3 regions of the Paenibacillus sp. FSL F4-0122 genome follow, and region 1 is predicted to be linked to each of the others. Evidence: riboswitches for the same ligand, from Rfam matches in the RefSeq annotation. Region 1 holds a riboswitch; each other region holds the start of a gene.
The links. A riboswitch is a leader RNA that binds a small molecule or an ion and turns the genes downstream of it on or off. The one in region 1 is predicted to bind cyclic di-GMP.
Positions count from the first base shown of each region.

Region 2: linked by a shared signal. The riboswitch ahead of MHH49_RS20265 (thiamine pyrophosphate-binding protein) and the one ahead of MHH49_RS10705 (NPCBM/NEW2 domain-containing protein) in region 1 are both predicted to bind cyclic di-GMP.
Region 3: linked by a shared signal. The riboswitch ahead of MHH49_RS30490 (DUF6612 family protein) and the one ahead of MHH49_RS10705 (NPCBM/NEW2 domain-containing protein) in region 1 are both predicted to bind cyclic di-GMP.

Region 1 is NZ_JBBODI010000001.1:2,496,263-2,506,713, forward strand. It holds gene MHH49_RS10685 (leucine-rich repeat domain-containing protein) at 1-645, opposite strand, end outside; gene MHH49_RS10690 (Crp/Fnr family transcriptional regulator) at 781-1,464, shown strand; gene MHH49_RS10695 (EAL domain-containing protein) at 1,520-2,503, shown strand; gene MHH49_RS10700 (hypothetical protein) at 2,620-3,186, shown strand; cyclic di-GMP riboswitch class I at 3,344-3,430, shown strand; gene MHH49_RS10705 (NPCBM/NEW2 domain-containing protein) at 3,689-9,502, shown strand; gene MHH49_RS10710 (response regulator) at 9,748-10,383, shown strand.
Region 2 is NZ_JBBODI010000001.1:4,677,757-4,688,207, reverse strand. It holds gene serA (phosphoglycerate dehydrogenase) at 1-993, shown strand, start outside; gene MHH49_RS20280 (SDR family NAD(P)-dependent oxidoreductase) at 1,368-2,201, opposite strand; gene MHH49_RS20275 (helix-turn-helix transcriptional regulator) at 2,361-3,317, shown strand; gene MHH49_RS20270 (methyl-accepting chemotaxis protein) at 3,439-4,689, shown strand; cyclic di-GMP riboswitch class I at 4,864-4,960, shown strand; gene MHH49_RS20265 (thiamine pyrophosphate-binding protein) at 5,116-6,756, shown strand; gene MHH49_RS20260 (carboxymuconolactone decarboxylase family protein) at 6,767-7,135, shown strand; gene MHH49_RS20255 (hypothetical protein) at 7,343-7,693, shown strand; gene MHH49_RS20250 (ketoacyl-ACP synthase III) at 7,748-8,740, shown strand; gene MHH49_RS20245 (DNA-binding protein) at 8,817-9,032, opposite strand; gene glpK (glycerol kinase GlpK) at 9,047-10,451, opposite strand, start outside.
Region 3 is NZ_JBBODI010000001.1:6,911,549-6,921,999, forward strand. It holds gene MHH49_RS30475 (FprA family A-type flavoprotein) at 1-1,150, opposite strand, end outside; gene MHH49_RS30480 (CapA family protein) at 1,421-2,437, shown strand; gene MHH49_RS30485 (NADH-dependent flavin oxidoreductase) at 2,515-3,678, opposite strand; gene MHH49_RS30490 (DUF6612 family protein) at 3,791-4,639, opposite strand; cyclic di-GMP riboswitch class I at 4,757-4,848, opposite strand; gene MHH49_RS30495 (RNA polymerase sigma factor) at 5,052-5,570, shown strand; gene MHH49_RS30500 (DUF4179 domain-containing protein) at 5,554-7,167, shown strand; gene MHH49_RS30505 (Cof-type HAD-IIB family hydrolase) at 7,293-8,093, opposite strand; gene MHH49_RS30510 (pseudouridine synthase) at 8,355-9,119, opposite strand; gene MHH49_RS30515 (RsmB/NOP family class I SAM-dependent RNA methyltransferase) at 9,122-10,451, opposite strand, start outside.

The DNA of each region.
Region 1 (10,451 bases):
TTTTCTAAGGTTCAGTCTTCTTAACTTGCTTAAATTACCGATAGATGAAGGCAGCTTAGTGATTCGATTATCACTTAAATCAAGTATCCGAAGTTCTTCTATAGCACCTAAATGTTCTGGTAACATGACCAGTTGATTACCATAGAGATGGATCTCTCTTAGCCCTTTTATTTGTGTGATCGAATCAGGTAAACATTCTAGCTGATTATAATAAAGCCGCATTTCAATCAGACTGCTCATTTCGCCTATACGGGCAGGCAATTGCTTGAGATGATTATCTGTTACGTTCAGATACTTAAGTTTCTGGAGAATACAGAGCTGCTCCGGCAGCTGTTCGAACTGATTATTGCTTAGGTATAGAAAAGAATCCAACCCCTGCAATCCGCCAATGCTCTCCGGCAACACCTTCAGCCGATTATGGCCTAAATCCAGCATTCTTAGGTGAACTAAGCGACCGATGTTCTCGGATAACTGTTCGATTTCATTGCCCGCATAATTAAGTACCTCTAATTCGTCATGAAGGAAGAGCTGATCGGGAATCTCTTTAATATGATTGTTGTACATGCTCAGTTCTAGTAGCGGATTGCTCTCAAACACGACATCTGGCGTTTCAATAAGTCCTTTTCCGTCAAAATTATATTTCATGAATGGATCTCCTTTGTAATTTGTATTGGCATCAAGCCTATGTGACAACGTTACGATAGAATATAACAGGATGATGATTTATTATCAGTATGTTGGCATACAAAACTATGGAATCTGTTAGAAAGGAATAATGAGATGGAAGCTTCTTTTTGGACTGGCACTCGCTTTTTTCAAGGTTTACCCTCGGAGAAGATCGAGGCGGTCTCAGGATTATTCACTTATAAGGCATATTCTAAGGGGACCATGGTGTTTGCAGAATCAGATCCGGGGGATTATGCCTACATTATCTATTCGGGGATTATAAGGGTGTACGCTACCACGAAAGGGAAAGAGCATACCGTAGATCTTTTTGGAAAAGGCGATTTCTTTGGCGATCTGGAAGTGATCCATCCCTCCAATATAAGAGTGCTGTCTGCGGTGGCTATGAATGATACTGTATTATTTGAGATTAAACATGAGCTTTTTAAGCAGATGCTTGCCGATTACCCGTTGATTAAGGAGCAATTGATGCTGCTGCAAATGGACCGTTTATTTTTATCGAATCGGTTATTACATGAAATGAAATTTCATGATGCGAGAGCGCGTGCGATATTTACGCTGAGAAGACTATACCAAAGATTTGGAGTAGAGGAGCAAGGCAAACAGAGGATTGATCTTCGATTGACCCATCAGCAGTTCGCGGATATGATCGGAACGTTAAGGGAGACGGCTACCCTTGTGCTTAAAGATCTGCAAGAGCAAAAGATTATTGAGATTCAACATCAGCAGATCACCGTGTTAGACGCGACATATTTACTGGAGTATACGGATTTCGATTGAGAAGAGCCGTTCCGGGATCTTTTTCAGAGAATCGATTATTAAAGGGGTTATGAATATGGCTTGTAATCATTGTGTAGTAAGAGAGCTGAATTTTCAAATCAAGCCTCATGGTGAGCTTAATCTTAGGGTTTTACCTAAGGTTATTCATCACTTGAGTAGAAGTAATACGATACATAAGGTAGAAGAAAATGTGATTACGATTAAGGAAGCTGAAGCGCGAGATCTTCTAGATTTCTGTAACGATCATATGGAGTCCGGGAAAATTGAATTTCGTATAGATGACCAAGCATGGAGACCTCTATCCGAGATGTCTACTGTAATGGATATGAAGTGGATTGATGAGGTTATCACTAAGGGTCTTGTTACTTGTTACTTCCAACCGATTGTGAACGTAAGGGAAGAGATTTTTGCATACGAGCTTTTATCGAGATTTAAAAAAGAAGATGGATCCCTTATCTATCCTAATGAGATCTTTGCGGCAGCACGGAATCGTGGGCGTTTATATGCTTTAGACCGGTTATGTAGAATGACTGCCGTAAAATATGCTGCGCCCTTAAATAAAAAAACGTTTATTAATTTTATCCCTACATCAATTTACGCTCCAGAGTTCTGCTTAAGATCAACGGTTGAATTGGCTAATCAATTAGGTGTCGATCCCTCTCTTTTTGTCTTTGAAGTTGTTGAAACGGAGAAAGTGGATGATCTCGCTCATTTGAAAGCTATTTTGACATATTACAAGGACCGGGGATTTGAATACGCTTTAGATGATGTTGGGGAAGGCTTCAGCACAATCGAGATGTTATTGGAGCTTAAACCTCATTACATGAAGTTAGATATGAAATATGTTCAAGGCGTGTCCAGTGATCCGAACAAACAGAAAATAGCTAAACAATTTTTAGAAAAGGCTTTAGAAATCCAATCTGTTCCTTTAGCAGAAGGTGTGGAGTTTAGAGAGGACTTTGAATGGCTTAAGCAGAGTGGTTATCAGTTGTTTCAGGGATATTTATTTGGAAAGCCTGATCCTATTCCCAAACAGTAATCCTAATGAGTATATATCGGTCCAGAGGATGAGATGAATTTCAGGTCAGAGTCTGAGTACAGCCAACCCCCGGGGTTGTATAATTTAGGTAATTTGAAAAGGGGGACGGGATGGATATGAAATGGCATCAATTTGTAACGCGCTGGGCGGATTCTAGGGGCTTTGATGGACGAGAAATTGATTATCAATGGCCTTCTCCCTCATTTCCGGTCATCAGTATTCGTAGTAATTTAGGGCGATACTCAGGTCAAAAGTATGGTCATGGAAGTAAACCCCGTGTAAAGACAGCTGTTGGTTTAATCGCTATTGGAGATGTAGCTGTCGGATTGATTTCCATAGGTGCGATAAGCGTGGGCGTACTTTCCTTAGGAGCAATATCACTGGGAATGTGGTTAGCGATTGGAGCAATAGCACTTAGCTGGCTTGGCTTCGCAGTGGGAGCGATTGCGATTGCAGGAGTGGCTGTAGGAGCGATCGCAATCGCGGAAAAAGCGTTGGGGGCCATCGCCATAGGGGATACGGCGTTTGGTGCGATAGCGATAGGCAGGATCGCTGGGGGTGCCATAGCTATCGGACAATGGGCATATGGTGTAATCGCAGTTGGCGAACATGGTTTCGGATTAATTCCCATCACGGGCGATGTGTGGAATTGGTTCCGGCGTTTGTTCGGATCGGGGAGTTAATTAGACCTCCAGTCCTAAAGGATCCCATTCTCTTCCGGGATAGTCGATAAATAATATCTATCACATGAGAAAAACTAATTGCAATTACCTATACTCATTTCATACCAATTAATCATGCGATCAGATCTAGGCTTATGTTACTCTTTGAATGTATTCGAAACTTCATAGGCAAACCTATGGAAATGTAGGGACGCAAAGCTATAGGGACTAAGGTTATCATAACTATTGTCAGCCAGCTGCCAAAGAGTGTGTAACGCTTTTTGTTAAAATATAAGAAAGTATAAGTTATACACCTATACTTAATATCTTATATTTCTCGCTTAAACGCTTACCGTCCTTATAAGGACGCCGAAGGCGTTTATGCTTGTTAAGGTTTAATAAAAATTAAGTCTTAATTTTTAGGCGACTTTATACGCAATCAAGCTACTCTTTTGGGGTAGTTTTTTTTGTGCCCATTTTTGGGCACTGGAGAGATTCATATGACATCTGGGGGTAAGAAGAGATGAAGAAAATGATTGCGATCGCTACATCGGCGGCCATGTTGGCCAGTTTTTCGAGTGAGGCAGGTTATGCTTTAGCAAGTGAGGCAAGCAAGGTAAATGTAACAAAAACAGTCGCGCAAAGTAAGGTCAACTTATTAAGCAACGCTTCGGTTATTCCGTTTGAGCTGTACGGCAAGGATGTTCTAAATGCCTATAATGAGGTTTTTAGAATGAATCCAGCAAATATTAAAACCATCACAAATAACGGTGGCAACTACTCAGGCTCACCTATAGCTAAGGCTATGGATGGGGATATGAGCACGCATTGGGAGACTGGCAAACCGAATAGTTCAACGTTTACGAATGAGGTTGTGTTTGTTTTCAATGAGTCCACTGAATTAAATAGAATGGTCTACGCCGCTAGGCAATCTGGTGCTAAAGGTAAAGGTTTTGCTCAAGAATTTGATATCTATGGCTCCACTACAGATGCAGGCGATTTCACACTCGTGTCTTCTGGAGAATATAAAGGCTCAACCGGTGATGTAGTGGAGATTCAGTTCGCACCTACGGCTTTTAAGAGATTTAAATTTGTCTTCAAAAAAGCCAACCAAGATTGGGCGAGTGCGGCTGAGTTTTCTTTTTATAAAGAGGATAGTGTCTCTGCTAAAATGAAAAATTTATTTACAGATGATACCTTGAGCCAAGTTAGTGCTGCCTTTAATACGACAGAGAAATTAACAGCTTTAGAGAATGAAGTGCAGGCACATCCACTGTATACGCAGTTTAAAGAAGAGATAGAGAATGCAAAGATCCTTTTGGAGAACCATCAGGTAGATGCAACGGCAGCCAAGGTTTCGAAGCTAAAAGGGTATGGTACAGCCTATGAAAATGCCTATAGCCAAGCTTATAGAATGCCAAATGCAAACGTATCAAAAGTAACGGTGAACGGTGGAAGCTACCCAGGTACGAAGCCTGAATATATGCTGGATGACCAGCCCACTACGCATTGGGAAACGAACAAAAACAATGATGCAAGCTTCACGAATGAAGTCGTGTTTGAACTAGCGCAAGCGGAAGTGCTGGACAGAGTGGCTTTTTTGGCTAGAGATAACCGCAAAGGATTCCCAGAGGCTTTTGAAATCTATGCATCAGAGACGAGTAAAGGAGAGACCTTCCAACTTGTATCTAGCGGAACCGCGATTAGTACCAATGATTTTCTGGAATTTAAATTCGAACCGACGAAGTTTAAAAGATTAAAATTTAAGTTCACAAAAGCTAATATTAACAGACCTTTTGCGGCTGAATTTAGATTTTATACAGAAGATAAAGTAAGCGAAGCTGTAAATGGTATTTTCACAGATGGAACGATGAGTGCGGTTGTGTCTGCTTATAATAACGTTGCAAAAATCAATGAATTGGAGGAAGCGACAAAAGTACATCCGCTCTATCCAATCCTTAAAGATTCATTGGAACTAGCTAAGAAGCTGGTTAATGGCGAGGTTCAAATCGAAGGTACCATCATAGAGGCGGAGCAGCGTGGAGATATGAAAAAACATGCTCAGCAAAACCTGAGAATAGGCTTCGGCACGAACAACCAGCCTACAGGACTTGCGGCAATGCCTGGCGAGACCATCAATGTTTATGTGGATGCTGCTTCGGGTGATAAGTTGCCTTCTTTGATCTTTTCTCAACAAGAGGGAGCTTGGAATAGTTGGGCTAGGGGCGTACAATTGCGTGCGGGCAAGAACACTATAACTGTACCTGAAATTGCAACGACTAGTGCTTATGCTCATGATGTAACTAAGGGCGGAACCGTTTATATCGTAAATCCCTATACAGCTGAGGAGCAAGGGAAGGCGCCACTGATCCGCTTCGAAGGTTTAGAAAAGATTCCTTTTATGACCAAGACCACGGATCCAGAACAATTCAGAACCTTCTTAACCACATACAAACAAAGATTAGACGAAGATAAAGCGGCTCATCCAAATGTTCAAGATCGCAAACTTATCGATGTGGTAGAAATGGCCAGCGATCATGTTATTTTTACAGGAACTGCGACTGAAGCGTACAACAAATTTATTACGCAAGGAAATAACCCGCTGGATACCGTAACTGGGTATGACACCTGGATGAAAAGCATTTTTACCTTCTATGGCTTGGATGGCAGTAGTGAGATTCATGATGCCAAGCTAATTCGTGAGAATATTCGATTGATGCAGCCTTATGGTGCGATGTATGCAGCGGGAGATCATACAGGGATCCAACTTGGAACAGTAGGAACCATGTTAGGTGATTTTAACAAAGCTTATCCGGGCTGGGGACTGAATCACGAAATTGGGCATCGCTTGGCTATGGGTGAACGGGAATATGGCGAAGTAACTAATAATATGGTGTCTATGTTTATGTCTGTCGCGGCGAATTCGATAGATAATCGTATACCGTATGAATCAGATATCTATAAATATGTCCTCGAAGAAAATAAAGTGGTTATGAATCAGCAGGGCTTATTTGCACAACTCGGAGCCTATTGGCAGCTGGAGCTGGCACATCCGGGATACTGGACAGAGCTGACCAAGCTATATCGGGAGCGGAAGGTCACCCTTCCCAACGGTGACAATTCCAAGCAGCAGTATTTGGTGGAGTTCTCCTCCGAAGTACTGGGATTAGATTTAAGCAGCTATTTTGCCAGACATGGCTTCACTGTGAATCCTGAGACAAAAGCGAAAGTAGCCAAGTATCCGGCACCGCAAAAGTTATGGTATTTAAATAACTCGGTGATTAATTATGAGGGAACTGGAATAGCGGATAAAAATCTGGCCATTAAGGTTAATATCACACCTAACACCACGGCTAGAACGAACACGTTAAGTTTCAGTATAGATAAAGAGCTTAAGCAAGATTTCTTAGGATATGAAGTGTATAGAAATAATGTGTTAGTTGGTTTTACAGGGACTGACCAATTTGTGGATCAGAATGTAGATGCGAGTATCAACTATACGTACAAGATCGTCGGTTATGATAAAAAGCTGAACCCACTGAAGCCCGTACAGGTTAAAGCCTTTAAGCCAGCCTTGTCTGTTGAAGATCAGCTCACTTTAAAGCTTAATCAAACCTTTGATCCGATGAGCTATGTAAAAGCGGCTAACTATCTAGGAAACGATATTACTGCAGATGTCTCTCTGAAAGCCAATAACGTTGATGTAACGCAAAAAGGCAACTACGAAATTGTATATGAAGTGAAAAGCGAAGGGGTTACGGAAACGAAAACCACACAGGTTACGGTAACGAGCGACTACGCCTATATTTCCGATCTCAATGCCAAGTCAGTCGTTGTAGGCTGGGGTGAATTAAAGAAAGATAAAGCCGTTTCCGGGGGAATCATAACCCTTGTTCGCCAAGGATTGGCTGCGACATACGCGAAAGGGATTGGTGTTCATGCCAACTCTGAGGTAGTTTACGATATTGAAGGTAAGGGTTACGACTTCTTTGAAAGCTACATTGGGATCGATCAAGCCATGAAAGGGAAACCTTCCTCGGCTACTTTTGCAGTGTATGTGGATGGAGAACAGAAATTTGAGAGTGATGTTTTCCGGGCAGGAACAGAACATCAATTTGTGAAAATCCCTGTGACTGGCGCAAGAGAGGTGAAGCTGGTTACAACAGATGCTAAGGATGGCAATGCTTCAGACCATACGGTATGGGCCGATGCGAAGTTCTCGAATAATTCAAGCAAACCTATCATTACAGTGCCGGAAGAGACAACCTTCGTTAAGCTGAACAGCGAATTTGATGTGTTGAGCGATGTTACGGCTTTTGATACGGAAGATGGTAACTTAATTGGAGCCGTTGATGTAAACCCAAATGGGTTCACATCAAGCAAAACAGGGACTTACAACGTCGAGTTTTCAGTCACAGACTCAGATGGGAACTCCGCTGTGCAGGCCAGAAAGATTGTTGTATACAGCGCTAGTAAATACCTGAGTGATGTAGATTGGCAATCGGCAAAAACGGATTATAATGTGGTTCGAAAAGATAAGGCTAGCTCTAACAATCCGATTAAGCTGCTGGTAAATGGCGAGGTCAAAGAGTTCGCTAAGGGCTTAGGAACCCATGCCAGCTCTGAAATCGTGTATAATCTGGCGGGTACAAACTATGAATATTTTGAAACATATGTAGGGGTTGATAGAAATATCCCTGAGCAAAGCAACTCCAGTGTGATTTTCAAAATCTTTGCCGATGGGGCAGAGGTTTATAACAGCGGACTGATGAAATTTGGTACAGAAGCCAAGCTTGCGCGGATACCTGTTAAGGGGGTAAGTGAATTGAAGCTGGTGTTAGATAATGCAGGTAACGGAAATGCTTCAGATCACGGTGATTTTGCTGATGCGAAGTTTATGATCTTGAACAATACACCAGAGCTTACCATACCTAAATCTGTCTCAACCAAAGTGGGCCAAGTGATTGATATCAGTGAAAGCTATTCGGCAATGGATTCGGAAGACGGTGACTTGACGGCTCAAGTGAAGGTCACAGGTCAAGAGCAAGTTAAATTCAACCGGGCTGGAAAGTATCCAATCACTTACACAGTAACAGATAGTGATGGAAATACGACCACGAAGATTAGAACTATAGCCGTAGTAGACATGACGGACTTTACGTATATGACGGATTACGACTGGAACTCTACTCAGAACAGCTATACTGCACCTTTGAAGGATAAATCTATTAGTGCGAATACGCTGAGATTAACAGATGAGAACAATCAGGTAGTGTCCTATGAAAGAGGAATTGGAGCGCACTCTAACTCGACGATTGTATACGATCTAAGCGACAAAAACGTGGACTATTTCACTTCCTATGTAGGTGTAGATAGACAAATGTACGGTTCTGTTGGTTCGGTGAGCTTTGAGGTGTTTGTCGATGGAGAGAAGAAATTCGATAGTGGAGTCATGAGTTCAAGAGATCCGCAGAAATTCATTGAATTGGATATTAATGGAGCAAAAGAACTGAAATTAGTTGTCACAGACGGGGGAAATGGCAACGGATCTGACCATGCTACATGGGGTGGAGCCAAACTACATTTTGCGAATGGAGATCACTTATTCACTGGAGATCTGGAACAGGCGATTGCAGCGGCTAAAGCAATTTCTCTAGAAGGCTTCACACCTGAGAGCATCGCGGCATTTACGTCCAACCTCTCGACAGCAGAGACAGTGTTGGCTAACTCTTCTGTTACGCAAAGTGAAGTAGACGAAGCTGTAGCAGCGTTGCAACAAGCAACCGAAGGTTTGGTCCAAATAGATCTTACGAAAGAGATTACTGTGGCGGACCCGTATTTAAGTGCTTCGATCAAGACTACATTGGGCGTAACTGGAGAACTAACGTTAGGGGATATGTATAACCTTACAACGTTAACCAGCGAAACCAGAAGAGCCAGATCCTTGGAAGGTTTGCAGTACGCAAAGAACCTAGAGACACTTGATATTACTGGAAATGAAATTACAGATTTCTCCCCATTACAAGGGTTAACTAAACTAACGAGCTTATTGGCCGACCCACAAGTGTTAGAGGTAGGAGAATTTAAGGGACCTGTGGTTGAAGTAGCTAATCTGGTGAGAGGGCTCGATGGCAGCAAAGTGATCCCTAATTCCGCTGGGGTAAGAAACACTAGAACATCTAAAGAAATTGTGTTTGATATGAAGGAATGGGCTGCTAATCCGGATGTGTTCACTATTGACCTATCAAACGAGGAGAAAGGAACTTACATGCTGGGGTTAACTTACCAAGTCGCAGGTAATCTCGTGCAAATCATTTCTTTTATTGATAATAATTAAATTCCCAAGAAAACAGGCGGATTGTGGTCTCTATAACCATGGTTCGCCAGTTTTTAAATGAGGAAGTTTTTATGTAAAAATATCCATTTTGTCATGTGACAAAAGAAATGACAACGCTCACTATAAGCGGTGTAGTCTTTTAACTATACTTAATCAGAAATGCGCCAAATTTAAATGAATACTCTAATTGAAGCTTTTTATACAAAGAAGTAAATAATGTATGCGGTTTAGAGAGAGGTGTTTCTGTGAAAATCATCATTGTAGATGATCATCCTTTAGTTAGAAGAGGGCTGGCATCTGTCATTGCAATGCAATCGGATATGCAATTTGCAGGTGAAGCTACGACTGGTCCGGAAGCACTTGATGTGATTGAAGAGACAAAGCCAGACATTGTCCTCATTGATCTTAAACTTGCTGATGAATCAGGACTGGATGTCATTAAGATAGCACGTACCCGCGGCATTGTTAGTAAATTCATACTGTTGACTTCCTCTGCGAGCAGAGAGGATTTTTTGAGGGCTGAAGAAGTACTGGTAGACGGATATGTACTGAAAGAGGCACTGCCGGAGGAATTACTCTTTGCTATCCAGTTGGTGTACAAAGGGAGAAAATATTACGATCCTGGCCTAATGGAAGAAAAGATGCGAATGAGCGCCAGCAGTCCAACAGATGAATTGACACCAAAAGAGAAGGAAGTCCTGATTCAGCTTGGACAAGGTGCTTGCAATAGAGTGATTGCCACACGTCTTTTTATCAGTGAATTTACGGTGAAGAAGCATGTCAGTCAGATTTTAGCGAAGCTGCAGGTTACTGACCGGACACAGGCGGCACTGTGCGCCAACGCGATAGGATTAACGAAATATGAAATGTCTTACGAGTAGAACGGCAAGATCAGATGTTATAATGGCTTTAACTACTTTGCAAGATTGAGTATTCTGTCTAATTGTAA
Region 2 (10,451 bases), 2.2 Mb from region 1:
GTGCACACTCCACTTACTCCGGAAACACGCCATATGATTTCCCGCCCGCAATTTGAAGTGATGAAAAAGGGAATGCGCATCATCAACTGTGCCCGTGGTGGTGTAATTGATGAAATGGCGTTAGTAGAAGCTATTGATAGCGGTATTGTTGCTGGCGCTGCATTTGACGTATTCGAAAAAGAACCGCCACAAGCAGATCACCCATTCTTGTCGCATCCAAAAATTATCGTGACTCCCCACTTGGGCGCTTCTACAATTGAAGCTCAGGAGAATGTAGCGATCGATGTATCGGAACAAGTACTGCATATTCTGCGTAATGAACCGTTCATCAATGCTGTAAATATTCCTCCAGTTGCTCCAAGCGTAATGAACAAACTCCAGCCTTACTTCACACTTGGTGAGAAGCTGGGCAGCTTTGTTACCCAGATTACAGATAGTGCTATTCGTGAAATCCATGTTGAGTATGCGGGTGATCTGTCAGATGTCGATACCCAACCACTTACCCGCTATATTGTGAAAGGCGTGCTCTCCCGCCACTTCGCTGAGGATGTTAACATCGTTAACTCCATGCACTTGGCAAAAACACGCGACGTTAATGTAGTAATAACTAAAGCGTCCAAAACTAAAGGCTTCACTAATCTGATTACCGTGACCCTTAAAACAGATCACGACCAAGAACGTCTCGTAGCCGGAACATTGCTGCAAGGTTATGGAGAAAGAATTGTTCAAGTGAACAAGTTCCCGGTTGATATCGCTCCTGAAGGACATCAAATTGTAGTATCCCATAACGACAAACCAGGGATTATCGGACTTGTGGGCACATTGCTGGGCGAAAATGATGTCAATATCGCCTCCATGCAAGTGGGACGTAAAATCGTTGGTGGCGAAGCAATCATGCTGCTGACCGTTGATAAAGCTGTACCTACTCATGTGCTTGTGAAGCTTGCTGGTCTACCAGAAATCAACACTGCCGAAGAAATCATTCTTCTGTAAGCAATACGATAGAAATCAAACAACAGAGCAGCGATTCTCCTCTTATAGGAGTTTCGCTGCTTTTGTTGTTGATCGTTGACCCGTTTCGGCTTCATTTACAATATCGAATCGAGTTCCCTCGTGGAGGCTTACGGACACCCTTGAGGTTACGGACCCAGATGACCCTATATGCAATAATTTCGCCTTTGAAGCAGGGTTTCGGACTCTAGTGCCACTATTCCTCAAGAAGAAAGCTAAATCAGGTGTTTTGCCTATCAATAGCGTCTATGGGGACCGATAGCGTTCTAAATATACGAAAATGCTGCATTATAGATCAGCTGTGTCCTATACTGCTTCACACGCACATATGGGATCAAACAGATCAAGTTTGCTGTTTAGACTAAGAATGCGGGAACAGTCCGCCCATCGATGTCGGTAAATCCATACTTTTCAGCCAGCTTAGCAACCTGCTGCGGTTGACCGGTCATAGACATAACCTCAGGATCGGTTGCGAGAGCAGCGGCTGCCCTACCGATATAGGTTGTGGATTCAGTCATCTGCAATTCTTCAACCTCATGCCAATGCTCCTCATCCGTGTTCATGCTCTCCAACACCGCCTCTGTCCTCATCCAGCCCGGAGTAAGAGGAATAACTGCAATGTTGTCCTCTTTAAGCTCAATCGATAACCCGTAGGCCATGCGCACAAGTGTATTTTTAGAAAGATCATAATAGAAGTTTCCGAGATATTTGTAATGATCCCAAAAGGTTGTGTGGATGATTAGACCGCCAGCTTTTGCCTCGCGCATTAAAGGTATGGCGTAATAATTTGTTACCAACTGTGCCCTCACACCCGCATTAAACATATTGTCCCAATGCGCTGTTGGAAGCTCCCAGAAAGACTTCTGCTCAATAAGTAAATCGTTGCCGCCCCATACATTGTTGACTAAAATATCAAGCCGCCCTTGCTCTGAAGCAATCTGGCGAATGACCGTCTCTGTCTCCTGATCTTTTGTATGATCACATCGTATGGCGCTGCCGGACCCTCCCTCCGCTTTTATTTCCCTAAGCACGTTATCAATGCTCCACTTGCTTTGCCCTGTGCCAGAGACCTCTGTCGTTCTGCCCGTAATATAAACGAATGCACCTTTCCTTGCCAGCTCCAATGCAATTCCTCTACCAGCACCTCTGCTGCCTCCGGTGACCAATGCTACTTTTCCTTTTAAAGACATGTTCTCAATCCTTTCTACATTTGTTTTTCTCTAAATGTTCTATATTTAATCCTTACCTTATATAAGTATAATTCTTTAATATGACATCAACTGACATATATAATATAATAATTAATTAAGAACTGACTAACATTTATTAGGAGGAGGAATGTTCCCTTAATGAGAGCCGATCGTTTGTTATCCATCTTACTTTTGCTGCAAAATCGTGGAAAGATGACGTCCCGTGAGCTAGCCCAGACCTTAGAAGTGTCTGAACGAACTGTGTTTAGAGATATGGAAGCCTTATGTACAGCAGGAATACCGATTCTTGCCGAACGGGGACGCGAAGGGGGCTGGATGCTCACAGAAGGATACCGAACCTCGTTAACGGGTATGAAGCCCTCAGAGATTGCTACTCTGCTGCTGTCCGCAGACTCCTCGATTTTAAAAGATCTGGGTATACAAAACGACTTTTCTTCTGCCGTACTCAAGCTGGAGGCTGCTTCGCCATCTAGGACGAATAATCCAGCCAGTTACCTAAGCCAGCGCATCCATATTGATGGTGCCAGCTGGCACCCTTCCGACGAGACCTATCCGTTCCTATCTATCCTGCAGGAAGCTGTTTGGGAAGATCGTAAAGTAAAGATCACTTACCCACGGAATGACGAGACGAAGGAACGTTTTATTGAACCTCTTGGGTTAGTCGCAAAACGTGGAGTGTGGTATGTAGTGGCACGAACCGAGGGTGATATGCGGACTTTTCGCGTGTCAAGATTAATACAAGCTGAAGCAACTAATGAATCATTTGTCAGACCTGAGACTTTTGATTTAAAAAGCTACTGGGAACAGTCGACTTTAGCTTTTAAAGCAGCTCTGCCAAAATATGTAGTGAAATTAAAGGTGAATGAGTCTATTCTTAAAGAATTACAACGTGAAAGATATGTAACTATAACTTTAGTAGAACCCTCTGCTAATACTGGGTGGATGAACGTAGAGGCCGAGTTTAATACTATAGAATCTGCCTGTCGTATCGTACTCTCTTTTTCTCCTTCAGTTATTGTTTTAGCTCCTACCGAACTAGTAGGGATGGTAAAGTCTGCTATTAAAACAATTTCCACAATATATGAGGAATTTTGACATGAATTCTAAATATCTACTACTTAAAGAAGATTTATGACACTTCTCTATAGACCAATGACCTATAAATCCCCTATAATAACACCATTACATAAAATTTAATAAGGGGGACATTTTACCAATGAGCTGGATGCACAAACTTCCGTTAAAACAAAGAATTGTTGCCGGATGTTACCTCGTTGCCGCACTGTTTGCAATTCCTGTCTTAGTTACGTTAATGATTCTAGGTCAATTTCTCGTAGGAATTATACTAGTAGTTGTTCTTGCAGGTCTGACTTTACCTGTTGCTCGCTTCGTGGAGAGAACGCTTACATCATCTTTTGATGATATTGCTAATGTATCTCACAGTATTTCGAAGGGGGATTTCACTAGCAGAGCGGACGAAAATGGTTCAATGGGTGACGTAAGCCGCTCCTTTAACACAATGATTGATAAGCTCAAGAAGATTCTGACCGATGCATCGCAGATCACCCGTCAAGTAATGGATGCAAGCCGCGGAATCGAAGATAAGAACCAGAACCTGAAAATTGTTATGGCACAAGTAGCCTCTTCTTCTACCGAGCTCGCTCTTGGTGCAAATGAAATATCTACGGATATCGCTGATATGACAGAATCCATTAAAGACATTGAGACCAAAGTATCCAATTATACGAACTCCACCAAAGAAATGAACAGACGTTCAATACATACCTTAGAACTTGTTGAGCAAGGGCGCCAATCCGTAGATACACAGGCTGAAGGCATGCGTAAAAACATAGAGGCTACACAAAAAGTGGCTGATACTATTGAAGCTCTCTCACAAAATGCCCGCGGGATTACGATGATCACCAAGACCATCACAGAGATCGCTGAGCAGACCAACCTGCTGTCACTCAATGCCTCCATCGAAGCTGCTCGTGCCGGAGAGCATGGTCGGGGTTTTGCCGTTGTCGCTCAAGAGGTTCGCAAGCTTGCTGAGGAATCTACGGCTTCCACAAAAGAAGTATTCGGTTTGGTCCGCAGCATTGAGTCAGATATTAAACAAGCCATCGATAATATCGCCATCAATGAAGAGGTTGTGCAGGTTCAGAATGAAATGATCACTCAATCTGCCCATATTTTCGCACAAATTGTACAAAGCGTGCAGTACATTACCGAGCAAATCTCTTCATTCTCTGCGGAGAGTGATCTTATGCTAGAAAGTGCCTTGAAAATTTCCAGTGCAATTGAGAATATCTCAGCAATCACCGAAGAAACCGCTGCAGGCACTGAAGAGGTATCGGCGGCTATGAATGAACAGATTAATGCCCTGCAGTCTGTTGCAGAAGAAACGGAAAAAATGACCCAGGCCGTATTTAATCTGCAAAAAACCATTCATATCTTTAAATTCTAGTTCAAAACTATCAACTGCCACCTAAGCTGAGTCTTAGGTGGCAGTTTTTTTCGCGAGACAAAACTTCATCTCTTGGACAAGACTTTCGTCAAATTTCGAGTTTTTTTAGCGGATTATGTTGACAAAAATTAATGAGGAATATATTGTAAAGGAAAATTATTCTTATCAACTATAAATTAATATTGGCAAAATCCTCGAAAGAGGATGACGCAAAACCATGGATCTACAGCCTCATTTTTTCGTTTGAGGCCATGATTGCCAGGTTGCAGAGGAACCAGGACGGCTGAACTATTGTTCAGTCTTAGCGGCGCCTTATGCCACCAACCTGTGCTTACTATAGAGCACAGGTTTTTACTTTTTGAGTATATTGATCTATCGTATCTATTCGGTAGATTAATAACTAATATATATCAAAAAACTTGTGAGGTGTTTCTTTTGAAGACAGTCGCAGATTACATGGCGGAAGCACTACGTAACCTAGGAGTCACCCATTCTTTTGGGATCATTGGCAAATCGATTTGTCCAATAGTTCTAAAGATGGTCGATTACGGTATTGAATTTATTCCCGGCAGACATGAAGCAAGCTCCGGATTCGAAGCAGCAGGGTATGCGCTGAAAACGGGTAACCTAGGCGTAGCATTTGGTACTTCTGGTCCTGGTGGAACTAACCTGCTCACAGCAGCAGCTCATGCGAAAGCTAACAACCTACCTGTCCTGTTTATTACTGGCCACCAATCCATTACAGAGCTTGGAATTCCTCAATGTCAGGACTCCACCTCTTTTCTGGCTGATTTAGCTGATATGTTCAGACCTGCCACCTTGTTCAGTAAATTGGTTGAACGTGGGGATCACTTTGGTACTATTTTTAATCATGCGATTTCTGTGGCCCTGGCCAAACGGGGTCCTGTTCATCTTTGTATTCCTTTTGATGTACAAACTGAAGTATTGGAAGAATGCAATATTGTAATCCCTGAAAGAGAGTCTCTAATTAGTCAAGCTAATATCGATAGAGTCATCGATGCTATTCAAGCTGCTAAGAATCCTTTGATTATTGCGGGTAAAGGAATTAACCGCTCCGGAGCACATAAAGAGCTTGTTCAACTCGCAGAAACTTTTAATATTCCTGTAGTAACATCTCCTGGTGGAAAAGGGGCTATAGTCTGGGATCACCCACTCTATCATGGTCCTATTGGCGTTGGCGGTTCGACCCACGGGGATGATTTATTGAATAAAAGCGATCTGTTTATAGTGCTTGGATCACGTTTAAGTGATATGACCATCTGTAATCTTAAACGGGAGAATCATCCAGCAACTTTAATTCAATTTGATATTGATCCAACCTTTGTCGGAAAAATCCTATTGTCCAAAACAATACCGGTCACTGGGGACCTGCGCGATAATTTGGTGCACTGCCTAAATCATATTGACCCAAGCACAATCACCAAACGTGAGGCTTTGGCCAATGCTGATTATTCAGAAGAGCTTCCAACCCTCAAGAATCTTTCACTGGCTTCAGTAATGAGCACTTTAAGTGATTTGATCCCTTATAATAATTCAATTTTCGTTGATGATGGAAGCCATGGATTCCACGCTGCAAAATGGTACAAGGTTAAGAAACCGGGCAGCTTTGTTTTTGATGCTTATTTTGCTTGCATGGGTAATTCGATCGGCATGGCTATTGGTGCAAAAGTTGCAGCTCCTGAAGAAACTGTCCTCTGCATTACAGGTGATGGTTGTTTCATGATGCTCGGCACTGAGATTAACACCGCTGTCTGCAAAGATATCCCTGTCATCTTTATCGTGGTCAATAATAAGCAACTAGATATGGCTCTTAAGGGTATGGAGAAAACCACAGGTCGTATCGATGGAACTCTATATGAAGTACCAATGGACGCCGTGAAATTCGCTGAATCTCTAGGTGCTAAAGGCTACAAATGTGAGACTGCGGATGAATTCACAGCTGCAATTAAAGATGCGGTAGCTCTAAACCATGTTGCCGTTATTGAACTACTAACAGACCGTGATGAAGTCCCTCCGACTGCACACCGTACTTTGAACCTAAACTAGGAGGCTAACCATGAAGGAAAATATCAACAGTGGTCTCAACCACTTCACGAATCTATCAGGAGACTATGGCGCAAAAGCACTAGCTCCAATTAAAGACCACTTCCCTGACTTGGCTGAATTTATTATGGGGAATGCCTATGGCGATATTTTTCAACGTAATACTATAGCCCCTGACTGGAAGGAAATTGCAGTCATTTCATCTTTAATTTCAATGGGTCAATTCGAACAGCTGGGTGTTCATTATGTCATGGCCCTTCGTGTTGGAGTCACCGTAGAACAGCTTAAAGGTATTCTATTACACTTAGTACCCGTTATAGGGGCACCTAGAATCATCACAGCTTTTAATATCCTGCTTGCAACCATAGAAGAAATCCAATAACCCAACAGTTCGACAACAATATACAAAATTCGACTTTATTATTGCATGCACTTGAAAAATATGCCTATAATAGAGTCGGAATATCCCAATACTTGCTGTATAGTGTCGAATTTTGACTTTTATAAAACAGCTAAGTGGATATATAAAGGGCTGGATATTGCAGTCGAACTGTTTTGGACAAATTCAATCTATGGGAGAGATTTAGGCATGGGAAGTTTCATTTTGAAGACAGACACTGCAAATAAGGTTATTAACATTGAGTTGGATGGAACATTTTCTGAAGAAGATGGTCTAAAATCTATTCAAGCTTATCAACAAACTATCAATCCAATTACTCCAGCTGACTATGAACTAAAAATCGACTGCAGAAAGCTAAATGTAACTGCACCAGATGTGGTACCTCTTTTAGAAAGCTGCTTTGTAATGTTTAAGAATGATGGGTTTGTAAAAGTAAATCTAACGCTTGAAAATAACCCGATCCTCAAAATGCAGCTTTCCCGTCTTGGCCGTAAAGCTGGACTCGATAACATCGAGATCATTTCTGCGGTTACAGTCTAGATCTTTTAATCTTAATATGTAGTCCACATTTTACTGCTTTCCTGGAGGCGTATTATGACCGGAATTCGTATTAAAGGCATTGATATCTATCATCCCAGCAATATAGTTGGTAACGACTTTTTCATTAAGCATTTTGACGAAAAAGGCATTGATATTCGAGGTCTATTATCCGCATTAGGTCGTATTACACGGTATAGTATTAAGGATGCGGATGAGAATTCCCTTACGATGGCTTTTGAGGCTGCCCGGAATGTTCTGGAGAAAAGTGGTCTCACAGGTGCCGATATCGACCTTATTGCCTATGCAAGTCAAACTCCTGAGTATATCTTTCCTACCAACTCATTAATGATTCACCGTTTGATCAAAGGCGCATCCCATACAATCTGCATTGACAGCAATGCTAATTGTGCGGGTATGACGGCTTCAGTGGAACAGGTTAGCCGTCAGATGCAAGCGAATCCTAGGATTAAACGAGCGTTGATAATCGGCTCCGATTATGTAACCCCTCATGCCGATAAGAATGATCCAGTCTACTACGCTAACTTCGGTGATGCAGCGGCGGCAGTCATTCTTGAACAAGCTGAGGATGTAGTCGGTTTCATTGACTCTATCTACCAAACGAATCCTTGTGTTTGCGATAATTCCAAGTTCCCGTGCGCAGGCCTGGCTAAACTGGGTAAACAAGGTGTAGCGGCTGGAGAGTTTAATGTGAAGTTTATTCCTTTTGATGATTCCATTTGCATAGATGCTGCTTCTGAGTCTATTCGTACTCTACTGTCTAACAACAATATCGCGCCTGAAGCCATTAAAGCAGCCTGCTTCTCACAGTTTTCATTGCCTAATATCTTAGAGATGTGTGAGAAAGTCGGCATTGATCGCAATGTAGCGGTATACATAGGAGATGAATTCGGATATACCTCTACCAGCAGCCCATTTATTGCTCTACATAAAGCTGTAACTACTGGAAAGATCGAACGTGGTGATAAAGTCCTGTTCTGGACAGTGGGCGCCGGTTGGCAAAATGTAGCATTTGTTATTGAATATTAGGAGCTGTATAACAAAAAGCGGCAAGCTAGGGATTCACCTAAGCTTGCCGCTTTTTGTTATAAATATGAACGCAACATCAGGACTTACTTGCAAAGGTGAGCCCCTTTTCCGCGAGAGCACTCCGCAGTAGAACGATCGCCTTTGGCCCCAATCCATGTAGCTGCAGAAGCTCTGCCTCCGTAAGCTTGCTGAATTGTTGAAGCTGAACATATCCAGCCCCATGCAGGGCTCGAAGCGCCGGCTTAGATAGTCCGCCCGGCAGATCAGATTCGTTTCCGTTAACCATAGACATATACAGCCCCTTTATCACTGATATCCTTCATGCTTCTCCCAACCCATGGTACGCGCTACAGCGTCCTTCCAGGCGTTGTAACGACCTTCCCGCTCAGTAATACCCATCTCAGGCGAGAAGACCCTCTCAGCCTTGTTGAAGCTCTCTAGCTGGGCACGTGTCCAGACTCCGGACGTTAACCCGGCCAGAAGCGCTGCACCTAGCGCTGTTGTCTCCGCATATGTGGTTCTAGTAACCTCACTGCCCAGGATATCAGACTGGAACTGCATCAGCAAATCGTTACGCACAGCTCCGCCATCCACACGAAGGCCGGTCAATGGCATGCCTGCGTCTTTTTCCATAGCTCCTATTACATCTCTAGATTGAAAGGCTAAGGACTCCAATGTAGCTCGTACCAGATGTCCTGAGGTAGTGCCCCTGGTGAGGCCAAATATGGCACCACGGGCGTACATATCCCAATAGGGTGCCCCCAGTCCGGTAAACGCAGGCACAACGATAACCCCTTCGCTGTCCTCTACTTCCCTTGCTTTAACTTCTGAGCCTGCTGGCTCCTCTATAAGACCAAGCCCCTCCTGCAGCCACTGAACAGCCGCTCCGGCTACGAACACACTGCCCTCGAGGGCATAATAGAGTTCATCTCCCATACCCCAAGCTACAGTGGTCAACAAGCCATGGCTGGAGGCTACAGCTTCTGTGCCTGTGTTCATAAGTATAAAGCAGCCCGTACCATACGTGTTTTTGGCACTGCCGGGTTCTAGACAAGTATGTCCAAACAATGCAGCCTGTTGATCTCCAAGTACAGAGCGAATTGGAATATCCGCCCCAAACCACTGTTTGTCTGCTATTCCAAATTCGCCGCCAGACATTCTTACTTCTGGCAGAATGGTACGCGGAATACGAAGCTCTTGCATTAGCTCTTCATCCCAGCACCGTTCATGAAGATTGAACAGCATCGTACGTGAGGCATTGGTAACATCAGTGACATGTACGGCTCCGCAAGTAAGTCTCCAAATTAGCCAGCTGTCGATCGTACCTGCCAGAAGCTCCCCTCGATTCGCCCGCTCTCGGGCACCATCCACGTGATCCAGTATCCAGGAGATTTTGGTAGCTGAGAAATAAGCATCTACAACAAGGCCCGTCTTGCTCGCAATAACTTGCTCCAGCCCTTTACTTTTAAGTTCTTCACATTGCTCTGCAGTACGCCTGTCCTGCCACACGATCGCAGGGTATATCGGTTTGCCCGTTGTTTTATCCCAGATTAAAGCCGTTTCTCTCTGATTGGTTATTCCGATGGCAGAGATCTCCTCAACCGCTATGCCACCCCGCGCAATCGCGTCTCTTGCCGCTGCGAGCTGTGACTCCCAGATTTGCTCAGGGTCATGCTCTACCCAGCCTGGATGGGGGAAGGATTGCTTAACA
Region 3 (10,451 bases), 4.4 Mb from region 1:
TTCGTACAGGGAACTCTACATGTGTCATCCCCGTGGATTTAATAACCTCAGATGTGCTTTGCACCGTCATGTTTGTTCCATTCAGATAATCCTGAATGACTTCAATGGCTTCACCACTCCAACCGTAGGAGCCAAAGGCTGCAGCAAGTTTGCCTTCCAGATTCATATTGTGCAATTCTTTCAGAATGTTCTCCAGATTCCCAATCATGTCCGCGTATTTAGTGGAGCTGCCAATAAAGACCGCGTCAGCTGACGTTATGCTGTTCAGAATATCGGTGGCACTGCTTTTATCTGCATCCCAGACCTCTGTCTCAATATTATTTTCCTGCAAGCAATCCTGTATAATTTTGGCCATCTTCTTGGTACTGTTTTTGATGGTGGTATAAACGATGGTTGCCTTTTTTCCTTGCGTCGTTTCGCGGCTCAATGTGGCGTACATCCCGATATATTTACGTATGTCCTCCCGGATCACAAACCCATGGGAAGGAGCGATCATCCGGATCTCAAGATCCTTAACAGCCTCTAACAGTGTTCTTACATATCTTCTATGAGGATGTATAATAGCTGCGTAATAGCCCTGGAAATCTTCCGTAATATCAAACCCGGCTTCATCGCTGAATAGATTCTCCACCGCAACATGCGTGCTGAAAATATCACAAGGAAATAAGATTTGATCTTCGATACAATAGGTTATCATCGTTTCGGCGGTATGGAGATACGGTGTTTCTTTAAACAGCAGCGTTTTCCCGCCAATATCCAGCTTGTCTCCATCTTTAACCACCAGGAAGTTCCGGCTATGAAGCTTGTACATTTCCTGCAATTCTGGAACAGCAATCTCGGTGCATACGATCGTGGCATTTGCAGCCTTGGCAGCGAGAGCTGCCAGTCCACCAGAGTGATCAGGCTCTGTATGATTAATTACAATGTAATGAATATCTAGAAGATCAATCATTTCACCCAGGCACTCGGCATATTCACGTCCGAATTCCATATCTACGGTATCAATGACAGTTGGCTTACCTGTTTTTAATAAATAAGAATTATAGGTAGTTCCTTTTGCCAGAATCAGGCGGTGAAATGGAACCTGGCGGTTATCGATTTTGCCTATCCAGTAAGTATCCTCGGCGATTTTTTTGAATTGTGTACTCATTTCTTTAACCTCCAATGTTTGATTGATAATGTTTATCAACAACCTTATTTTATTATGGTTGCCAAACAAAAAAGAGGATTTGAATCAAATTATAAAAGTTTGAAAAAAAATGAATACCTTAAATTTAGACGATCTAAATAAAGTGATTATGCGTTGGGTCACATTTTAAATAAAAAGCCACAAAAATGTTTGCACTTCGCCTTAAAGAAAGAATAACCCATAACAACTTTATGCCATATCCTAATGAAAATAATAAAAAGGTGGATATCCATGACTGAAATACAAATAGCTGCTGTGGGAGATCTAATGGTCAAACGTTATATTATTTCGGATGCTAAGCAGCCTGACGGAACCTATTCGTTCAGCCCCCTGTTTGCAAAAGTAGCTCCTTATCTAAAACAGGCTGATTTGACAATTGGCAATCTCGAAACTACCTTTGCTGGAAGTGGCCCCGAATGCCGGAAAAGCCCACGTTCAGGCGGTCCGATATTCAAATGTCCAGACGAACTGGCCCCTGCACTTAAGCAAGCCGGATTCGACGTATTAGTAACGGCCAACAATCATTGCATGGATTATGGTGCCCCGGGTCTGGTTCGGACGTTACGAGTTCTAGACCGTAATGGAATCGACCACACGGGAACAGCTAAATCATTAGAAGAATCCAAGAGAACTCTTATTAAAAACGTCAAAGGAATTACGATCGGCATCCTCTCCTACACAGCAGGAACCAACCGAATTCCTGTACCAGTGAGTAAGCCATGGCTGGTTAACCGGATATCTACGCCCAAAATCATTCGGGAGATTCGAGATTTAAAAAAGAAAGTCGATCTAGTCTTGCTTTATCTGCATTTCGGAAGCGAATACCGTTACACTCCAAACAAGAGGCAAAAAGAGCTGGTCAATCTCTTCTTTAAAAATGGCGCCGACATCATACTGGGGTCTCACCCACATGTTCTACAACCGTTAGCGCTTCGTGGAAAAAAACAATTCGTTATTTACTCATTGGGGAATTTTGTTTCGACTAAACTAATGAATATTCCTTATACACAAAGCGGTATCATTCTTACGCTTAAAATAAAGAAGGATGAAAAAGGACACACGAGTATAACTAACGTAGGTTACATTCCGACTTGTGTAGATCGAAGAATAAAAAGCGGCAGGAAAATTACAGAGATCATCCCCATCCGCGACGCATTAAAGAGAAGCGACACCGACATAAAAACAGAACGGCGAAATCTCATGAATCGAATGTTGAAACATACGACAACAATCTTAAAGAGGGAATAGAGTCGTTACAGAAAAATAACGTTCCGCGGAATTACCGCGGAACGTTATAGATATAGCGCTCAAAACTGTGTTTGGGTTTAGCGTAAACGATCAGGCATCATTAATTTAAGGAATTCTAGAATACCATTCTCTACTACGAGTTCTTCTCTATCTTGATCAGCAAGTACTCTTCTGATGATATCTTCTTTACCCTCCAGCACTTTACTTGTCCAATGAGGATCAATGATAAGAGAACGTCCTACTGCTACTAATTCAGCATTTGTCAACGTGTCCTCTGCGTCCTGTTTGGTACGGATATCTCCGACCCCAATTAAAGGTACACGGCCATTGATTTTCTCATGTACATATTGCAGGATTGATTTTTCTTTAAAATCTTCTGATGCAGATACTTTCTTAAAATCCCCTAATGAAATATGCAGATAATCTAGCTTTTTATCAGCTAATTTATCAATAAGATAAAAGGTATCGGTGATTTTAATTCCAGGCTCTTCATATTCTTCTGGAGAAAAACGATAGCCGACAATAAAATCCTTAACCTTTGAATTGTCAACGACAGCAATAACTGCATCCACTAATTGGTTAATGAAATTAAATCTTTTCTCTAAGCTTCCGCCCCATTGATCATCACGACGGTTGGAGTGTGGAGAGAAGAACTGTTGGACTAAATATGTGTTTGCTCCATGAATTTCTACCCCGTCAAATCCAGCTTGAATAGCACGTTGAGTCGCTTTTTTAAAATCCTCAATTACACCGAAAATTTCATCTTCTGTTAATGCTCTTGGAATTTCTGCATTCGGACGTTCGGCAGCAATGGCGCTGGAGGAAACTGGTTGTACGCCACGTAGTATTTTTGAATCTGTCATTCTTCCTGCATGGAATAGTTGTAAAATAGCTTTTGTTCCATTTCGTTTAATAGTAGATGCTAATCGGCTAAGGCTAGGAATAAATTGATCGGAGGAAACACTAAGTTCACCTTCCCATCCTTTTCCACCCTCTTGTACATTTGCTGCCGCAGTGATGACCGCACCTACTTCGCCCGTTCTTAGTGAATAGTATTTCAATTCATCTTGTGTTACTACACCGTCATAAAAGCTCATTCGCGTGGTCATTGGAGCCATAACCACTCGGTTTTTTAATGTCAGTCCTCTGCGAAAAGTTAATGTTGTGTCTAGTGCTATCATCTTTTTCCCAACTTTCATTAAATTATATTTAAACAAAATATTATATACATGCGCATACATATAAATTACAGCAATGATTTATTCTTGTCAACTAATAAACAACTACTGTTGAATACAGCAAAAAGCACTGTTCAGCGGAACAGCGCTTTTTGCTCGATATGAATCGTCCTTATTATTCTAGTTCGGCCGGTTTTACAATGGCTGTACCTTTATTATTCTTGGAGTATTTAGCTTCAATTTTCGTGGTGTATGTATCTTTTGCTCCATCACTTACCAGCACATAACTCAGATCGACTGTCAGCTTTTCCGTTTGCCAGGTCTTAGTATTGACGAATAATTTCCACGTTACGCTTTTGGGTTGAACTGTCTCACCATCCCAGAGGTTCTCCTGGTCATAGAGTTTGATTATCCCCTTAGCTGCTGTCGGATCGGTTACCGTGAATTGTAAGACCGTTTGTGCGCCAGCCGTGCTGACTTTCATGGATTTTTTATAACTTTTGACCGAATCAAGCATGGAAACAGGATCGTATTGGCCTTTAGAGTAAAAGGCATCCCATTCCGTTTTCTCCAGTCCAAGCCAATACTGTGCATCAGGATCGATCGGCTCCCCGTCATCGTCGTAACCTTCATCTTCAGATTCATCGATCAGTTCACTTCCGTCTACAAGATAGTAAAACTCCTTGTCATTGGCATATAGACTGTACGATGTTTCTAAAAGACTACTAGCGACAGTGCCTGCTGCGGCAAAATTCGGCAGACGGTTGATATCCAGCTTCAGAGTGTTGGTGTTGCTGATACGCACCCCGCCGCTTTGAATATCCTGTTTTTTGGTCACATCCAGATGGAAATTCTTTATTGCTTTGGAGGCTGCCGTTACTTTGCTGATCATCTGATCCGCGGTTACTACTGTTGAGGTAGCTGCAGACACTACTCCTGGATTAGACATCCATCCGATCGTTCCGGACAGCAATAAAGCACCTACTGCCAAACTAGTACCTATTGTTTTGAAAAAACTGTTCATGTACTTCCCCTTTCGGCCCCTTGCGATAATGTAACGCCGTATAGGTCGAAATAATAAAAGAGCTCAAAATAGACTACATATTCTTAGAGCTATCCTTTATGCTTCATAAGACATCCCTATGGCGGCCTGGCGATCATTTCCTTCTGTCGAAAGGCTTTAGACCCATGGCTTTGTGTCATCATCTTTCGATGATTTTACCTTTAACGCGGACATTCAATTAGTTTTAATAGATTAGGGACGCATGTCCCACCGCTAATTTTATCATGGTTATAATTACCTGTAAACGACTTATCTTCCATTCGAATTCGCTATGATACTCAGAAGAAATACTACAATCAAAATGAAAAATGAACGATTACATACGCTTATAAGTCTTATTAATGAGAACAGCAGAGACAGGGGGTGCAGCAAAATGAGTGACCGGGAAATTTTCGAGCTCTATAAAGAACAAGTATATTATTTTTGTTACTACTTAATGAAAAATCAGGCAGATGCGGAGGATATTTCCCAAGAGGTATTTGTAAAAGTTATCTTAGCGGATAAGTCGAAGGTAAGAAACTTGAAAGCTTGGATTTTACGAATTGCTTCGAATGAGTGCAGCAGTGTGATCAAAAGGCGTAAGACGGGGTGGATGAAAGAAGTACGTAATTATTTACTATCCAGGTCTGAGGAATCAAACCCTGTAGAAAAACGTTTGGATCGACAGGAAACTAAAAAAGAATTACAAGGGTTATACAGTCAGCTTCCTGACAAAATCAGAATGGTAGTAGTCCTTCGTTTTATAAACGAATTGACTGTACCCGAGATTTCTAAAGTTATGAGCATACCCGAAGGAACTGTAAAATCCAGACTGAACAAGGGACTTAAAATACTAAATAGAATGGGTGGAACCCAACTAAAGGAGCTGAATAGTAATGAGTCTCTATATTGAAAAAGATAAACATATTCCCCGACCGGATTATGATTTGATGTGGACTGCCATAGAACAAGAAGCTTATACACGTCAAAGAAATCTGCATGCCTCCCAGAATACTCCTAGGTCTAATAAAAAGCTTATTCCTATCAGTATTGTCTTCTCTTGCCTCTTACTTGTAACCATTCCTGTATTCGCTAGTATGACGATTAATTGGGATAAAATTGGTGGTCGAAGTGTGAGCAATGCATTAAATAACGGCATCGGTCAACAGTATAATCTTCAAACTTCCATTTCAGGAGTAACAATGAATTTGAACGGTGTTGTAACTGATGGAGAAAAAATGAAAATGCTGTTATCACTTGATACTAAATCTGATCTATCCAAATATACTGGATTTGCTACAGAGGAAAACATCATGACTAGTGAATCCGGTGCCAAGGCAAAGGTATACGGTTATTTAGAATACGATCCTGAAAGCCAGAAACTCATTGGAGTATATGAGACACCTGATACATTAAAGGATGATAAAAAGGACTACAGGTTTGAAGCACGGAATCTCATTTTTTACAGTGATCGGAATATTCCCTTACAATCTAATCATCAAGCAGGGGATACTATCAATACTGGAGTTAAGCAATATCCAAGCATTCAAATCGAATCCGTTCGACATGTTTCCAATCAAACCATTATCCGTTACAAAGTCGCTGCATCACCATCTGACTTAGGACGGGGTAACCCACATTTGGTAGTTAGTACTGGTGGTCAAGAGAATGAAGCAATTCCAACCATCATGCCTAACGAAGGATCGGATTTATTTATTGAACAGGTCTTTAATATAACTGAATCAGATTGGAAGGAAGCTAGTCTTCATTTTAGTTACATTGAAGAAGCGAAACGATTTTCAGGTACGTGGAAGTTCGATTTTAACGCAGATGGAAAAAAAGCAAGTGAGGCGATTTACACTAAGAAACTGTATAACAGTCCTGAATTTCAAGAAAAGACCGGTATGACCTTAGATCAGCTAGTGGTTACCCCTTTGGATATCCAAATTCTAATAGATGAAAATGATTCGCTTAAAAAAGGAATTGTCCACTATAATACCGCTCAGTTGGTTATAGGTGATCAAACAATCACTGGGGGTTGGAATTTGAAGGGAGATCATTCCGAAAGCTACCAGCATTTATTTCAATTCGAATCTCCGGAATGGTATAACGACTGGTCCGATGTTCCAATGAAACTTATATTAAAGGATGCTGTCATTGAGAAACGTGATACTACTAAGAATTGGATCACTATAAACAAACCTAAAGAAGAAAAGCAGTTCACTTCACTTGATGTCGATGGGTTAAAAATTGAATTCACTTACTATACTGAGGGGGGAAATTTGATTGTGGAATCAACATCCAAATCTTCTGGCTTCAAAAGCGTTAACCAAACTACGTTACGGATTAATGGCAAAGAAGTTGTGCCTGAAATTACACCTAAGGGCATGATATCTACAGGAACTAATATTGATAGCTACAAAGATATCCCTTTCGACGAAAAAATCGAACTGAACCCTGGTATCTATAAATATAGCGATCCTAGCCGGAACGAGGAAATTAAACTTTAATACAGGAAGTTAATCTAGGGGCGGATTATTTTTAATAGAATCAATTCTGTTTATGTATCTCTTTTATTTCCTTCACAACAAAAAAAGCATAGAACGGACTCAAGTCCGCTTTATGCTTTCCATTATTAAGATAAACAATATTTAACCAGCGCATCTCGCACACCATGCTCGTTGTTAGACCCCGTTACAGCATTCGCTGCCGCTTTGACCTCAACCGGAGAATTATCCATCGCAACGCCCATACCCGCGTATGTAAGCATAGAAATATCATTAAAATAATTACCGATCGAAAGAACTTCCTCTTGCGGAATTCCCAGCTTCACAGCCAGATTCTTTAAGGCGTTGCCCTTGGAGGCTTCCGGATGCATCAAATCAACGAAAAATTCACCACTGCGCAAAATATTGTACTCATGGGTCCAAGTACGCCATTCACGTTCAGCTTCGTCAAGGATTTCTGGTTGTGTAAATACAGTAAACTTAACAACCGGTTCACGGAAATCTTCCCATGCTGGCAGTGTAGCCGGCACGATACGGAAGTGTTCATACATATAATTGGCTTCTTTGGTCAGGTTTTCTACATTATCTACATACATATCAAAAGCCGTATTCACATCATAATGAATATCATGCTTTCTACAATAATCAATATAAGGGTCAAGACCACGAGCATCCATACCGTATTGATGCAGCACTTCCCGATCTTTCACACGAACCGTTGCAGCTCCGTTATGACCCAGCACATAACCAGACAACCCCATTTCCTCCATAAAAGGAATCGAGTTCTGCGGACTGCGGCCGGTACATAACACGATTTGCCCGCCAAGACGCGTAACCTCAGCAATGGCTTCTTTATTCTCAGTGCTCAAGTGGTGATCATCATTCAACAGTGTACCATCCACATCTAGTGCAATCAGTTTGTATCTCATACTCCCACCATCCTTGTCTTTCTTTTTCTATATATATTGAACCTGGCTATTTGAGTTAAGTTTCAGTCGCAACTGCGGTGAATATTTGGGCTTCCAGCCGCTGTTGTTTCCAGATTTCTTGATTTATACCGTTTAATAGTGGTTGAAATCCGGAAACAAAGGCGGTCGCTATCGCTCTTACAGTTCCAAATTTCCCCTCCGTCACTCCATTCCCTTATCCCAAGTTTCCAAATTCAATTTATATACCATTTTTTCTATATATTATTGTTCTGGTGCTTCTGTACTTAAGAGTGCCAGTTCCTCTAGCGTAAGTTCCCGGCTAGCTCCCAGTGGCAGACTTTCGTCCAGCCTCAATTCTCCCATAGATACTCGTTTCAGAAAAGTGACTTTTTTGCCGACAGCTTGGAACATTCGCTTCACCTGGTGAAACTTTCCTTCTGTGATGATCAGCGAAATATGTGAGATTACTTTACTGCCACGTTCTCTTCCCAATATAGTTAGCTGTGCAGGTAAAGTAACATATCCATCTTCCAGCTCGACACCTGCCGCAAAAGCCGCTACATCGTCTGCATCTACGTCTCCCTCAACTGTAGCTTCATACGTCTTAGGGACATGCTTGCGTGGCGATAGTAGCTCGTGAGCAAGCTTTCCATCATTGGTGAGCAGAAGCAGCCCTACTGTGTCCTTATCTAACCTTCCTACAGGAAAAGGTTCAAACTGTACATCTTCCTGCTTTAAAAGATCCAGAACGGTCCGATCCCGCTTGTCCTCTGTTGCCGACAGAACTCCCGGTGGCTTATTCATCATAAGATAAATAAATTCACGATAGGTAACAAGCTCGCCGCCAACCACAATTTTATCGTGATAAGGGTCTACATGAAATCCACTATCCTTGACGACTGCACCATTCACGGTAATTAAACCTTGCTTGGCTTGTTTACGAATATCGCTGCGTGATCCTACCCCCATATGGGACAATACTTTATCTAAACGCTGCTTTTTTGCAGTTTTCCCTGATAGGCTCATTCTTACATCCACCTCCAGCCTGCGGGATATTCATTCTTGAGCACACCGTCCTGCCACTTCCCCCAGCCTGCACTATAACCATCTATGCAGACCAGTACGTATCCTTTTTGGGTAGTTCCTATTTTAATAGAGAGACGTTCTTGACTAATCAACAATGTCTCTCCTTTAAGATAGGAAATAGCTTCATTACTCGTACTGGAAAGTGAGACACTTCGGCAGCTCTCTTCAGGGTGTAACGCGGTAGCCATTGGATGTCCTGGGATAAATCTGCCGTTACGGACATGTCCTACATACCATCCTGGACGAATCGCCTTTAATCCATTTAATCTTTCCTTAGGTAGTGGGGAGATGTACAGATGATCACCGAAGAAAATCGGATACCCTTTTGGCTCCCAGCCAAGCTGATCTTTTATAAAATCTCCATATGCAGCCAATGCTTGCTCTTCTCCTGAACCTTGACGGCCACGTTCAGCGCCAGCAGCAGATTTATTAGAGAACTTACCTTCTTTCCCTCGTCTGGCTTCTGGTTTGTTTGCGGATTTAATATGAGCAGTGCCTTTTTTATTCGTATTCCGTGTAACTGCGCTCAACTTAACTTCGGCTTGATCACGTTCCTCCGCAGATACCTTTGGCCCTACATGCTGCAGCACAGCCATGAAATGTCCTTCACCTTTTACTTTATGCGGCCATAGTCTTGCCGTCCCTGATAATTCTCCAAAACCTGGAGCAAACGAGCCAGTACCTCCAACTGTAATCACCGAAAACTGTGGATGTTCAGAAATAAACTCCGCTATAATTTCCTCATTTTCTTCTGAAGCAAATGTACAGGTGGAATAGACAAGTGTACCTCCCGGTGCCAACGCTGTTGCAGCAGAACGTAAAATATCCCGCTGCATGGCAGCATATTTGGCAGGTGTACCTGAATCCCACTGCTTCACCATGTCTTCGTCTTTACGGAACATCCCTTCACCTGAGCATGGAGCATCAATCAAGATTTTGTCAAAATAAAGCGGGAATGCCGCTGCAATATGATCTGGACTTTCGTTTAATACGATACCGTTGCGCACCCCATACAGCTCTAGATTTTTGGCTAAGGCTTTCGTGCGTTCTGGATGAAGATCATTGGTAACCAACAAGCCTTCTCCTGAGAGCTTGGCAGAAATCTGTGTGGATTTGCCCCCAGGTGCAGCGCATAAATCAAGGACACGATCTCCTGGCTGTACATCAAGCAGTTCCACAGGTGCCATAGCGCTTGGCTCTTGAATGTAATACAATCCCGCGTGATAATGTGGATGTTTACCTGGTCTGGCCCCATCCTCTGTATAGAATCCG